Regions from separate parts of the Dorea sp. BIOML-A1 genome, predicted to be linked through region 2. Evidence: riboswitches for the same ligand, from Rfam matches in the RefSeq annotation. Region 2 holds a riboswitch; the other holds the start of a gene.
The links. A riboswitch is a leader RNA that binds a small molecule or an ion and turns the genes downstream of it on or off. The one in region 2 is predicted to bind cyclic di-GMP.
Positions count from the first base shown of each region.

Region 1: it holds a riboswitch for cyclic di-GMP, as region 2 does, so the genes downstream of both, GT508_RS15035 (substrate-binding periplasmic protein) here and GT508_RS00790 (response regulator) in region 2, are expected to answer to the same signal.

Region 1 is NZ_WWSA01000010.1:8,411-14,218, reverse strand. Features, by position in the region: gene GT508_RS05795 (InlB B-repeat-containing protein) at 1-815, opposite strand, end outside; gene GT508_RS05790 (response regulator transcription factor) at 968-1,978, opposite strand; gene GT508_RS14600 (hypothetical protein) at 1,994-2,359, opposite strand; partial or broken gene GT508_RS15035 (substrate-binding periplasmic protein) at 2,349-2,979, opposite strand; cyclic di-GMP riboswitch class I at 3,038-3,113, opposite strand; gene GT508_RS05775 (YbaK/EbsC family protein) at 3,173-3,646, opposite strand; tRNA gene GT508_RS05770 (tRNA-Gly) at 3,693-3,763, opposite strand; gene GT508_RS05765 (hypothetical protein) at 3,960-4,745, shown strand; gene GT508_RS05760 (hypothetical protein) at 4,785-5,540, opposite strand; gene GT508_RS05755 (hypothetical protein) at 5,545-5,808, opposite strand, start outside.
Region 2 is NZ_WWSA01000001.1:162,113-167,920, reverse strand. Features, by position in the region: gene GT508_RS00810 (hypothetical protein) at 1-91, shown strand, start outside; partial or broken gene GT508_RS15000 (transposase) at 70-552, shown strand; partial or broken gene GT508_RS00800 (MFS transporter) at 555-1,784, shown strand; gene GT508_RS00795 (helix-turn-helix transcriptional regulator) at 2,135-2,935, shown strand; cyclic di-GMP riboswitch class I at 3,248-3,323, shown strand; gene GT508_RS00790 (response regulator) at 3,498-5,808, shown strand, end outside.

The sequences.
Region 1 (5,808 bases), on a different contig from region 2:
GCCTGGTACTGCTCCTGTGTTACTGTGATCATCTGATCTGCCTGCTGCGGATTCTTCTTCGTGATAGTCCCGCCATTTGTCTCATATGTAATGTTGTACGCTGTATTCTGAAATGCAATGTCAAAAGTCAGGTGATCTGTATAATCACCTGTATAGTTCGGTTTGTCCAGAATGTTGCAGTCATATTCCTGCTGCTTATGGCTCTCATCTTTCGTAAGACTTGCGACAACCGAACCATTTTCCAGTGCCGAACCACTCTGCGGATTTCTCAGTTCATATGCAAGACTATGTAATCCACTCTTTAATTTCCAGTCATTTTCAGACCGGACTGTCACGCTCACATGATCCTTGTCATATAATCCACCTGCATCCGCTTTTATCGTAAGCTTATCCCCATCCGCATTGACCGTCTGTGGAATATCCACATAGTAGTAGCGTTCCGTCCACTTTGCATAGAGGACAACGCTGCCGGAATGATCCGCAGTGCTAAGTGAAGTAACCGGCTCTCCGTTAAACTTCTCATTATCATACCAGCCGGCAAATTCATATCCCGCTTTTGTGATCTGCTCCGCTCCCGGAAGCTCTGTCACCGGCTCATCGTAATTAGACGGAGCCGTGTAACCTTCTGCAAACGTTCCTCCATTTTTCTTATAGTCAATGCCAGATTCCTTCCGCGCATTCGACCCCTGAGACGTTCCTTCCTCCGAATGCATAACCGGATTCTGCGTATTCGCATCTTCAGCAAATGCTGCGACCGGCACTGATGTTGCAAACAGCACCACGCTCAAAATCATACTGACCAGACGTTTCTTCATATGTATTATCCCTCCTCATTTTTTCTCAAAAATAAGTCTCTATACATATTGTATCAAAAAAAATACATTCCTCACATGCCCGTTGAAAGCCCAAAAAGTGCCTGTTTTACAATTCCTTTTGTAAAACAGACACTTTTTCGTATCCTGTTATTCTATTGATTTACGAATTCTTTAATCTTATCGCGTTTATCAATCTGTAGTTTTTCCAGAATTCCGGAGACATAATGCTTCACCGTATTCACAGACAGTCCCAAATGTTCTGCAATCTCCTGGTTCGTCCAATCACGGCACGCCAGCATGGCTATGGAAAATTCCAGCGGGCTCAGAAGATCCGTCACTGCCTTTTGCATCTTGGGATTGTGAATCTTCATCCAGCCACGGCTGAATGCAAGTACACCATCTACAAGCTTCTTGTACATTTCCGGCTCTTTTTTCCGGATACAGACTTCCAAAACTCCCTGCAGCAGACCATGATACTCGATAAATGGTTCCATGAATTTGTCCGCTCTTGCCCACTCCCATGCCTGGCTCACCGTCTGAATCGCCTCTTCTTGTTCTTTCAGATTGATCTGACACATTGCCTGCACACAGCCCAGATAAATCATGGAGATCGGGTATACTCCGTCTGCCATCAGAAATGCACCCTGCACAACACCTTTTGCCTTAGCATAATCCTGTCTCAGATAAATCTCATGCGCCAGAAGGCTCACCGCAAATAACCGCTGTCCGATTGGCAGATACGGAATGTACTGCTGAAGCGGCGGTGTTCCTTCCTCCGGCGGTATATGAAGAAATGTGCTGATTACATAAAATGCGAACAGACACGCCGCCTTTACATTCACAGGCGTGTCCTCCTGCATTGCCCATGTCAGACACTGATGCACATCTTCCCTTGTATGCTGTGCTGCCTGAGAATCTCCAAGTGTAAGATTCGCAAATGTGTAAAGCATATCTGCCGATAGCCGAAGCATCACATCATCGTGATCCAGATAATCTTTTATCGTCTCCACACATCTTTCTGCCTGAGCTGAGAAGAAATAATATTCTCCCTGTGCAATCTGTGCCAGTTCCTTATCTTCTATTTTTTCAATTGCTTCTGCTGCCTTTCCCGGTTGAAATGCACTTCCAACCAAAGGAAGGATGACTCTGTCAGATATTTCCATTTCTTTCACCACTTCTTATAAAATTATATTTTCCGTCAATATAGTCTTTAATGTCGACAGCAGCTTATCAACCTGGATCGGCTTTGCTATATGACCATTCATTCCGGCCGCAAGCTTTGCGACAGCTTCTGCTTTTCTTGCCTTTTGTAAAAGTACAAGGATAATGCTCATTATGCTAAGTACAAATAATCCTACAGCGACAAAAAAAGCAAGCATATTGTCTTTTACAAAATCAGAAAATGTTACTTTATCTGCAGTACTGTCATAGATGGCAAGTGCACTCGTAAGCATATAAATCAGAGAGACTACAGCCACACAGATTCCAATCAGACCACCGAGCAGCCGGATTCGTTTTTCTTTTTTCTTTCTCTTAATATCCAAGATCATCCACCTCCAAATACTTCTGGGGATCATCCAGATATTTTTCAATGATTTTCAGAGATATGCCATCCTGACGCATCTCTTCCAACGTATAGATCAGTTCCCTGTGTCCGAGACTGATCAGATTTTCCAGTTTGGGGATTCTCTCATCCATCCGGTTCAGGAAGATTCCCTCCGGTTTGGTTGTAAACTGGACGGCCAGGTTCTTTCCCTCCAGGTCACTCAGTTTATAGATATCGCTGTTCTCATTTACAGCAACCACCTGGCGGCTTGCGATGTACGGTCCCGCCCAACGGTAATCGTCAAAGCGTCCTTCCATGGAAAAACATCCCATAATACAGTCAATCTCTCCACCAGTTCTTTTTTCTTCTCCCAGTTAATCTGTACAACATCCACCTGATATCCCATTCTTTTGAATGCTTCTGTAGCCAGTTCTACATCTATACCAGTTGGTACACCATCCTCATTCAGATAATTGTATGGAGGATAGTTGTCGCTGCCGAGCATAATGACCGGCTTTTCTGTCTCTTTTTACTACTGTCTGTATGTTTACACCCTGTCAGGGTGACCGCTATAATTCCCACAAGCAGAATGCCTGCGATCACTCTTTTTCCTTTCATTTTCTTTTCACTCCTGCTATAAAAAAACAGCACTGCTAAACAAGCAGTGCCTACTATTATCTGCAACTAGCTGCCATTTTACAGGCCCTGTAGCTTTGCGTCGCAGACTTTCGTCTGTTTTGCCACAAATGTTTCCTTTATTCTACCATGTCATGTTTTTTCTTGTCTATTCTTTTCTGCTTTATAGCAAAATTTATAGCAAAATTTCTTTACACACATCAATCCATCCACATGCCCCGGCGACATCTTCCAGTTCCGCAATTGTAAGCCTGACTGCACTGTGATCATTGCCGGCTGCCGGATAGACTGTTTCAAAACGTTTTAATGACTCATCCAGATAGACTGTGATTCCCTCTTTAATCCCAAATGGACACACTCCGCCCGGAGCATGTCCAATATATTCTTCTACTTCACCAAACGGAATCATCTTCGCCTTTACATGAAACAGATCCTTATACTTACGGTTATCAACCTTCGCCGTTCCTTCTGTCAGGATCAGTATCGGTTCTCCATCAACCAGAAATGACATCGTCTTTGCGATCATTCCCGGTTCTACACCAAGTGCCTCTGCTGCAAGCTGCACCGTTGCGCTTGATTCTTCCAGTTCAATGATGTGATCTGCATAACCTTTTTCTTCCAGATACTTCTTTGCTTTTTCTAATGACATAATTCATGCTTCCTTTCCTGCATACCCTAAAAAAGGGTAGCAAAAAAGCGGGTGATGGGAATCGAACCCACGTATCCAGCTTGGAAGGCTGGTGTTCTACCATTGAACTACACCCGCATCAACAATGCTCATTTATAGTAGCATGGAATTTTATGAAATGCAAGTACTTTTTTAAATTTTTTTAATTTTTTTGATATTTAACTCAATTTCATATCTACAAGACCTGCCACTACTAATTCTCCTATTTGCAATATTTTTTCAAAGTGCTACAATATGTAACCGAAAAAATATTACATCAAAGAAGGTATATGATATGTTCCAATATTATCTGATTCATTATTTTAATTTTAAGAATGCCGGAGGCTTCATGCTTGTCTCCCTGCTCTGCCTGATCGCAGTGCTTGCGATCGTTGTTCTGGCAGCAAAGTTTAAGAAACACTATAAACTTAATACACAGGATCTGACGCCAAAACAGATCCGGAAGCTGAACCATATCCACAAAGTAAAAGAAATCTCGCTTATTGAAAGCTTTTATGAGATGGTATTTTCCAGTACTTCGGTACTGTTGTTCCTGTCTCTTTATTATATTATCGATGAGCGGATCCCACAGGCTGCCTTTTACTGGCAGAAATACCAGAACATTATCTTACTTTTATTTCTGATATTTTCTGTATTTATGACAAACTGGTTCGATATCCTGTTTGTTCCGTTAACTGCAATTCCGACCAGACAAAAGGCGTCCGTGCGGCTGATCTCTGCCTTTTATATTATTCTGATCTTATTATATATCAAGTTCATCTACCATGATTCGAACTATGATTCACTGATCATGTATTTTATCACACTGGCAGTCGGCCGTTTCCTGTACTTTGATTCTACACTGGAAGATATCAAAGAAACACTGCAGGGTGTCGCAAGAAATCTGCCGCTTCTGGTACTGATGGGAAGTTATTCCGCCATCGTATGCTGGTATGGATTCCACTGTGGATTCCTGTTGACTTCCAACGGTGTGATCCTTAGTACGCTGCTGGCGCATCTTTTTATGGATGTATCGATTTTTGTGCTGGATAAGACGCGGTTAGTGAAATTATTTATTTAGGCTCACGCTCATTCACCAACCGCTCCTTTTTAATAGCGATCAGTTCAAAATACCTTTATACCGTTCAATCTGATATTTTAATACATTACGTTCCATCGAATCCGGCTCTGTATCCAACCAATCCAGAGCCGAATTCACATCGACAGAAAACCCTTTTCCAAAATACTCCATCATTTTTTCATGCGAACCAGAAAACGGCCGGGCTACAACTCTTTTCACATTATCCGCAATAGGAAAATGCCGGTTTACACTCTGATTTGCTGTCAAAAGTGCAATTCCGTTATCAAAAATCGGTGCCGGTGTAAATTTGTCTCCATTCATAATAATCGCAAGATTATTTAAATGCCGGTCCTCATTCAGACAGATCATATCCAACATAAATATCTTACTTAAATATTCTTTTACATCTAATTCACAGCTTTCTTTTATAAATGACACCACATATTCTATCCTTTCTTCCATCGTATCCATATTTCCGATTACTTTTGAAAGATCTTTTCCTACTTCGTTGTAATATAATCTGTAAAATGTAATCAGTTCTTCTTCTCCAGTCAGGAAATTCCTGCTTCTGCATCCAGAACTTCCATTAATTGTTCCCTCTTCATATGTGACATATTCTGAAGTTTTTAATGACGTAAATTCCATAAATTTTGATACCAGATATTCTGCACGTCCTTCATGTCCTCTGTTATCCTTTTTATACCAAAAGCCATCTTTTCTATATTTTATCTGTGTTCCCTCACTGGTTCCTTCTTGAATTACAATAAACTCATTTCCAATTTCTTCTTTGAACATCTTCTCACCTTACCAATACATCTTTACTGGTCAATTTTTCTCCCGGAAAACGAAACCAAATAAAATCATTATAACTTACTCCATGTGTTTTTCTGACTATTTCATAAGGATTGTATTCTGATAATCCCAGATGATTTAGAATTTCATTGATATCCGGTCTTCCCTTCTCCCAACATCTCATTTCCATAATCTTTCCCAGTTGAAAACGCGTCATCTCTTTTGATGCAAATAATTGTTTTCCCGGATTCTCCGTATAACGCGATACAAT
Region 2 (5,808 bases):
GATTGAAAATGATCTGGATAATGAACAGCAGACACTTCACTTCCCAATCCTCAGCACAACAGCAAAAGGAAAAGTAGTGATGCGTCGGTAAGTGATTTCTTTAAGAGCATCACCAAGGATAAGAGTACAGGCTTTCTGAATGAATGGAATGCAAAGAGAAATCGAAGGGAGCGTATTTATATTTCCTATGATTCTACGAATAAGAACTGTCAGGCCGGAGAGATTGAACTGGCTGAATTCGGTCATGCCAAGACAGATATCGGTTCAGCTATCATCAACTATTCGGTTGGATATGATCTTAAGAATAAAGAACCACTCTTTTATGAAGCCTATCCTGGAAGTATTAACGACGTATCACAGCTTAGGACCATGCTTGGTAAAATCACTGGGTATGGCTATAAAAAAATCGGTTTCATTTTGGACAGGGGATATTTCAGCCGTGGAAATATACGCTATTTAGACGAATGTGGTTATAGTTTTGTGATCATGGCTAAAGGCATGTCTTCTTTCATAAGTGATTTGATCTTAGAGAACAAAGGAACGTTCGAAAATAACTATTTGATGGTTTTACGGATATATTTTTTGGATCAATGATTGACAAAACACACAGTAAAATGGGAAAAGCGAAACCCTGGATGCTATATGGATATATTGGTTGTGCCATTACGCTGGTCTGCTGTTTTGCAGTACCAGTCAGCTTGGGAACAACGGCTAAATATGCATGGTTCTTTATCTCTTACACACTGTTAAATGGTGTGTTTTATACAGCAAACAATATTGCTTATTCAGCACTTACGTCACTGATTACAAAGAACAGCAAAGAGCGTGTGCAGATGGGATCTTACCGTTTTATTTTTGCGTTTTCAACAAGTCTTCTGATTCAGGCAATTACAGTTGGATTTGTAGATAAATGTGGTGGAGATGCTGCAGCATGGAGAACGGTTGCTATTATCTATGCAATCATTGGTCTTGTCATAAATACGATTTCAGCACTTTCTGTTAAGGAACTTCCTGAGGAAGAACTTAACGAAGGAGAAGTAAAGGATGATAATGAAAAGTACGGAATGGTACAGGCATTCAAGCTTCTTGTTAAAAACAAATATTACATGATGATTTGTGGAACATATATTTTACAGCAGTTATATGGTGCCATGATTGGAGCTGGCATTTATTACATGACATGGGTACTGAAAAATAAGAATTTGTTTGGACAATTTGCATGGGCAGTAAATATTCCACTGATCATTGCCCTGATTTTCACACCGACATTAGTTGGTAAGTGGAAAGGTATGTATAAACTGAACTTAAGAGGTTATGTCTTAGCAGTCATCGGTAGAGCACTTGTTGTTGTTGCAGGATATATGGGCAGTGTTCCGCTGATGATGGCATTTACAGCTCTTGCAGCCTTAGGTCAGGGACCATGGCAGGGAGATATGAATGCAGTTATCGCATCCTGCTCTGAGTACACTTATCTTACACAGGGAAAGAGAATTGACGGAACGATGTACTCTTGTACTTCTCTTGGCGTAAAAATCGGTGGAGGTATTGGAACCGCTGTTGTTGGATGGCTGCTTGAGTTCAGTGGATATATCGGAACAAATGCAACTCAGCCGCAGTCTGCACTTGATATGATGCAGTTTATGTATCTTTGGCTTCCGTTAATCTTTGATGTATTGATTATGTTTGTACTTTCAAGAATGAATGTAGAAGATGCAAATAAAAAACTGAAAGCAGAAAAAGGAATTGCTGCAGATGAAGTAACAGATGCATCAGACATAAATTAGAATTGACAGGAGAAAGCGTTGTCTGGTCATTGCTCGATGAGACAGTGCTTTTTCTATATATAAAGTGATTGAACTGTATTTTGAAAATAAAAAAGGACCACTTCATTTTTGTGAAATGGTCTTAAGAAAATATTCAGTTTTCACAAAATAGTCCTTTTAGTATTTATACATGGTAAGGATGCTCAAAATATTCAATGTAGAATACTAAAAGGTCATTCAGATATTTTTTTAGGTTGCTCATTTGCAATTCCTCCTTTCCTTATTTACAAGTTGATTATAAGATAGGTGTAAAAGGATTGCTTGCCAAATCGAAAGAAGATATAGACAAATGTTGCAAAGGGGAGTATTTCATGCAGTTAAAATATGTTGACACAAAAGAGGAGATCATAGCAATAAATAGAAAGTCAAAACATATTGAACCACATCTTCATAATGCACTGGAGATCGTTTGTGTAACAAGTGGAGCATTAGAACTTGGTGTCGGACAGGAACTATACCATATGGAAAAAGGAGATATAGGCTTTGTATTTCCAGATGTTATTCATCACTATCAGGTACTGACACCCGGTGTAAATAAAGCGACTTATCTGATGGCATCGCCATTTACGATAGCCAAATTTGCAGATATCATGCAATCCATGGCTCCTGAATACCCAATCATCAAAGCGGAAAAGGTTGAACCGGAGGTATATAGGGTTATAAATGCAATTTTAGAGACAGAACAGTCGGATATTACTGTTGCACAGGCATATCTTCAAATTGTGTTGGCACGCTGCATAGGAAAATTAAATTTGGTAGAAAAGAGTAATGTGGGGAGCAACGATCTTATTTACCAGACAGTTTCCTATATATCAGCAAATTTTAAGAAGAAATTTTCGCTGGAAGAGATGGCAAAAGATCTGGGGGTGAGCAAATATGTTTTATCCAGACTCTTTTCCAAAACATTCCATAGAAACTTTAATCAATATCTTAACGATGTAAGGCTGAACTATGCATGCCAGCGTTTGGAAAATACGAGTGATTCTATTACAAACATTTGTCTGGATAGTGGATTTGAAAGTCAGAGAACATTTAACCGAGTATTTAAAGAAAGATATAAAATATCACCGAGTGATTATCGGAGTACTTGTGTGAAAGAGATGTTGTCATAACATATAGATTAATAAATTCAATAAAAATCTGATTATCAGTCTGAAATAAGTATCTCTGGGTGTTATTTATAATATGGGGTAGTGGTTAATTATTATGTCATGTATGAATGGGGAAGAAACAAACGGAGAACTACTTCAGAAAAAGAAGTAAATACAGCAGTTAAGGGCTTCGGAAGTAGAAGAACAGTTCGAGTATATGTATCGGCTGTTCTTTTTTTATTTTTTGGCGTTAAAACGGTAATGTTTTCTTGTGTACAGTAGAGTGCTATAGTATAATAAAACCAGTTTTTTGCATAAGTATTAAAGCTATAATATGGAAATCGGCAAACCAGATGAAAGTCTGGGACGCAAAGCTACAGGGCCTGTAAAATGGCAGCCAGTTGCATGAAATGAGGTACACTGTCTGTTTGGCAGTGCTTTTTTATGGTAGAGCACTTGAATAAGTAATACAGAAGCTGTTTGGAAAAATATTGTGAAAAATAGCGGGGAGGTTATTGATAATTAATGAATGTAAAATTAAAATCTGCAAGCAAGCAACTGTAGCCTAGAGGAGGGGAGAAAGATGAAGAAGTGCAAATTAGTACAGAATATAATGAATTTCAAATTTTGTTACATTATATTTTGCACAATTATATGTTTTATTGTTTTAGCCGTTCCTACATTTGCCAAAGAAAACTCTGACAATGTTATCCGGGTAGGATCTTTTGAAGAAACTTATAATACCGTCAATGAAAAGGGAGAAAGAAGCGGCTATGGTTATGAGTATCTTCAAGATATTGCAGGTTATGCAGGTTGGACATATAAATACATAACAAGTGATTGGAAAAACTGCTTTACACAGTTGGAAAATGGAGAGATTGACATTCTTGGTGGTATTTCCTATACAGACGAACGTGCTGAAAATATGCTTTTTTCCGATATGCCTATGGGGGAAGAGAAATATTACATCTATACGGATGCATCCAATATGGATCTTACAGCAGGAAATTTGGATTCTTTTGAGGGAAAAAATATTGGTGTGTTTAAAGATAATATAACGGAGGATGTGCTTAACGAATGGGAGTTAAAGTATGGTCTGCATACGCAGCATGTCAATGTTTCTAATACCGCAGAAGTTATGGACAAATTGTCGAAACATGAAATTGACTGCTTCGTTTCGGTAGAAGAACCCCGTTGGGAAGAATTGGAGATTTCGCCGATTACAAGTATTGGAGAGACAGAAATCTATTTCGCTATAAATCCAGAACGTCCGGATATCAAAGAAGCACTGGATAGTGCTATGCGAAGAATCAAGGATGACAACCCATTTTACACAGATGATCTCTACAGGCGTTATCTTTCTGCACAGAGCAGTTCATTTCTTTCAAAAGAAGAAAGGGAGTGGATCGGGCAGCATGGTGCAATCCGGATAGGGTATCTGAATCAGGATGGAGGTATCAGCAGTGTAGATCCATCAACAGGTAAACTGACAGGTGTTATCACAGATTATGTGGATCTTGCAGAAAATTGTCTGCAAGGTCAGACTCTGGAATTTGAACTAAATGGATATGATACAAGAAGTGAACTGCTTCAGGCATTGCAGGATGGAAATATAGACCTGATTTTTCATGCAAACCAGAATCCATACTTCGCAGAAACAAATGGATTTGCTTTGTCGGATACGCTATTGACTCTCAATATGGCAGCAATTACGGCAAAGGATTCTTTTGATGAAAATAAAGAGAATACAGTTGCCGTTGAAAAAGATAATTTTTCATTGAAGGCATATCTTTCATACAATTATCCAAAATGGGAGATTATAGAATATGGGACATCAGATGCAGCAGTAAAAGCGATGCAGAAAGGGGAGGCAGATTGCATTGTAAGCAATTCAGGTACTGTTTCTGACTATTTGAAAAATAATAAGCTTCATAGTGTTTTCCTGACAAAAGAAGCCGATGTTTCATTTGCTGTTCGGCAGGGAGAACCGGTTTTTTTGTCCATTCTGAATAAAACACTGACATCTATGCCTGCAGCTCAATTCTCGGGGGCAGTAGTTTCGTATAATGCTTCTTCACGAAAAGTTACAGCGAAGGATTTTATTCAGGACAATTTACTGGCTGTCTCACTCATAGTTGGAATCTCTATTTTTGTTGTTCTGTGTATAATTCTTGATTCTTTGAAAAAATCAAAACGTGCGGAAGAAAAATCCAAGAAGTCTGCTGAGCAAGCATTGAAGCTGAATCAGGAGCTTGAAGAAAAACAGCAGGAATTACAAAATGCACTTGTAGAAGCACAGAGTGCCAATAAGGCTAAGACTTCCTTTTTAAATAACATGTCTCATGACATCAGGACACCGATCAATGGTATTATGGGCATGCTTACAATTCTTGAAAAAAGCGGAAGTGATGGTGAGCGGGCAAAAGATTGCCTGAATAAAATAAATGAGTCTTCGAAACTGCTATTATCATTGGTAAATGATGTTTTGGATATGGCAAAGTTAGAATCGGATACCGTGGTTTTTAGTGATGAATCCATCAATCTGGATCAGGTATGTCAGGAAATCACGGAGTCACTATCTTTTCAGGCAGAAGAAAAAGGACTTCATGTTATAGGAGAACATGATGATTACAGTGGTATATATGTTTGGAGCAATGCAGTTCATCTGAAAAAAGTATTGATGAATCTGTTTACAAACAGTATGAAGTACAATAAGGTGAATGGTTCTATTTACATGAGTATGAGAACGATTGAAAGATCAGAAGATTACATGACATGTGAATTTAAAATAAAAGATAATGGAATTGGAATGTCAGAAGAATTTATAAAAAATGAATTGTTTACTCCATTTGTACAGGCAGATAATTCCCCACGTTCTGATTATAATGGGACAG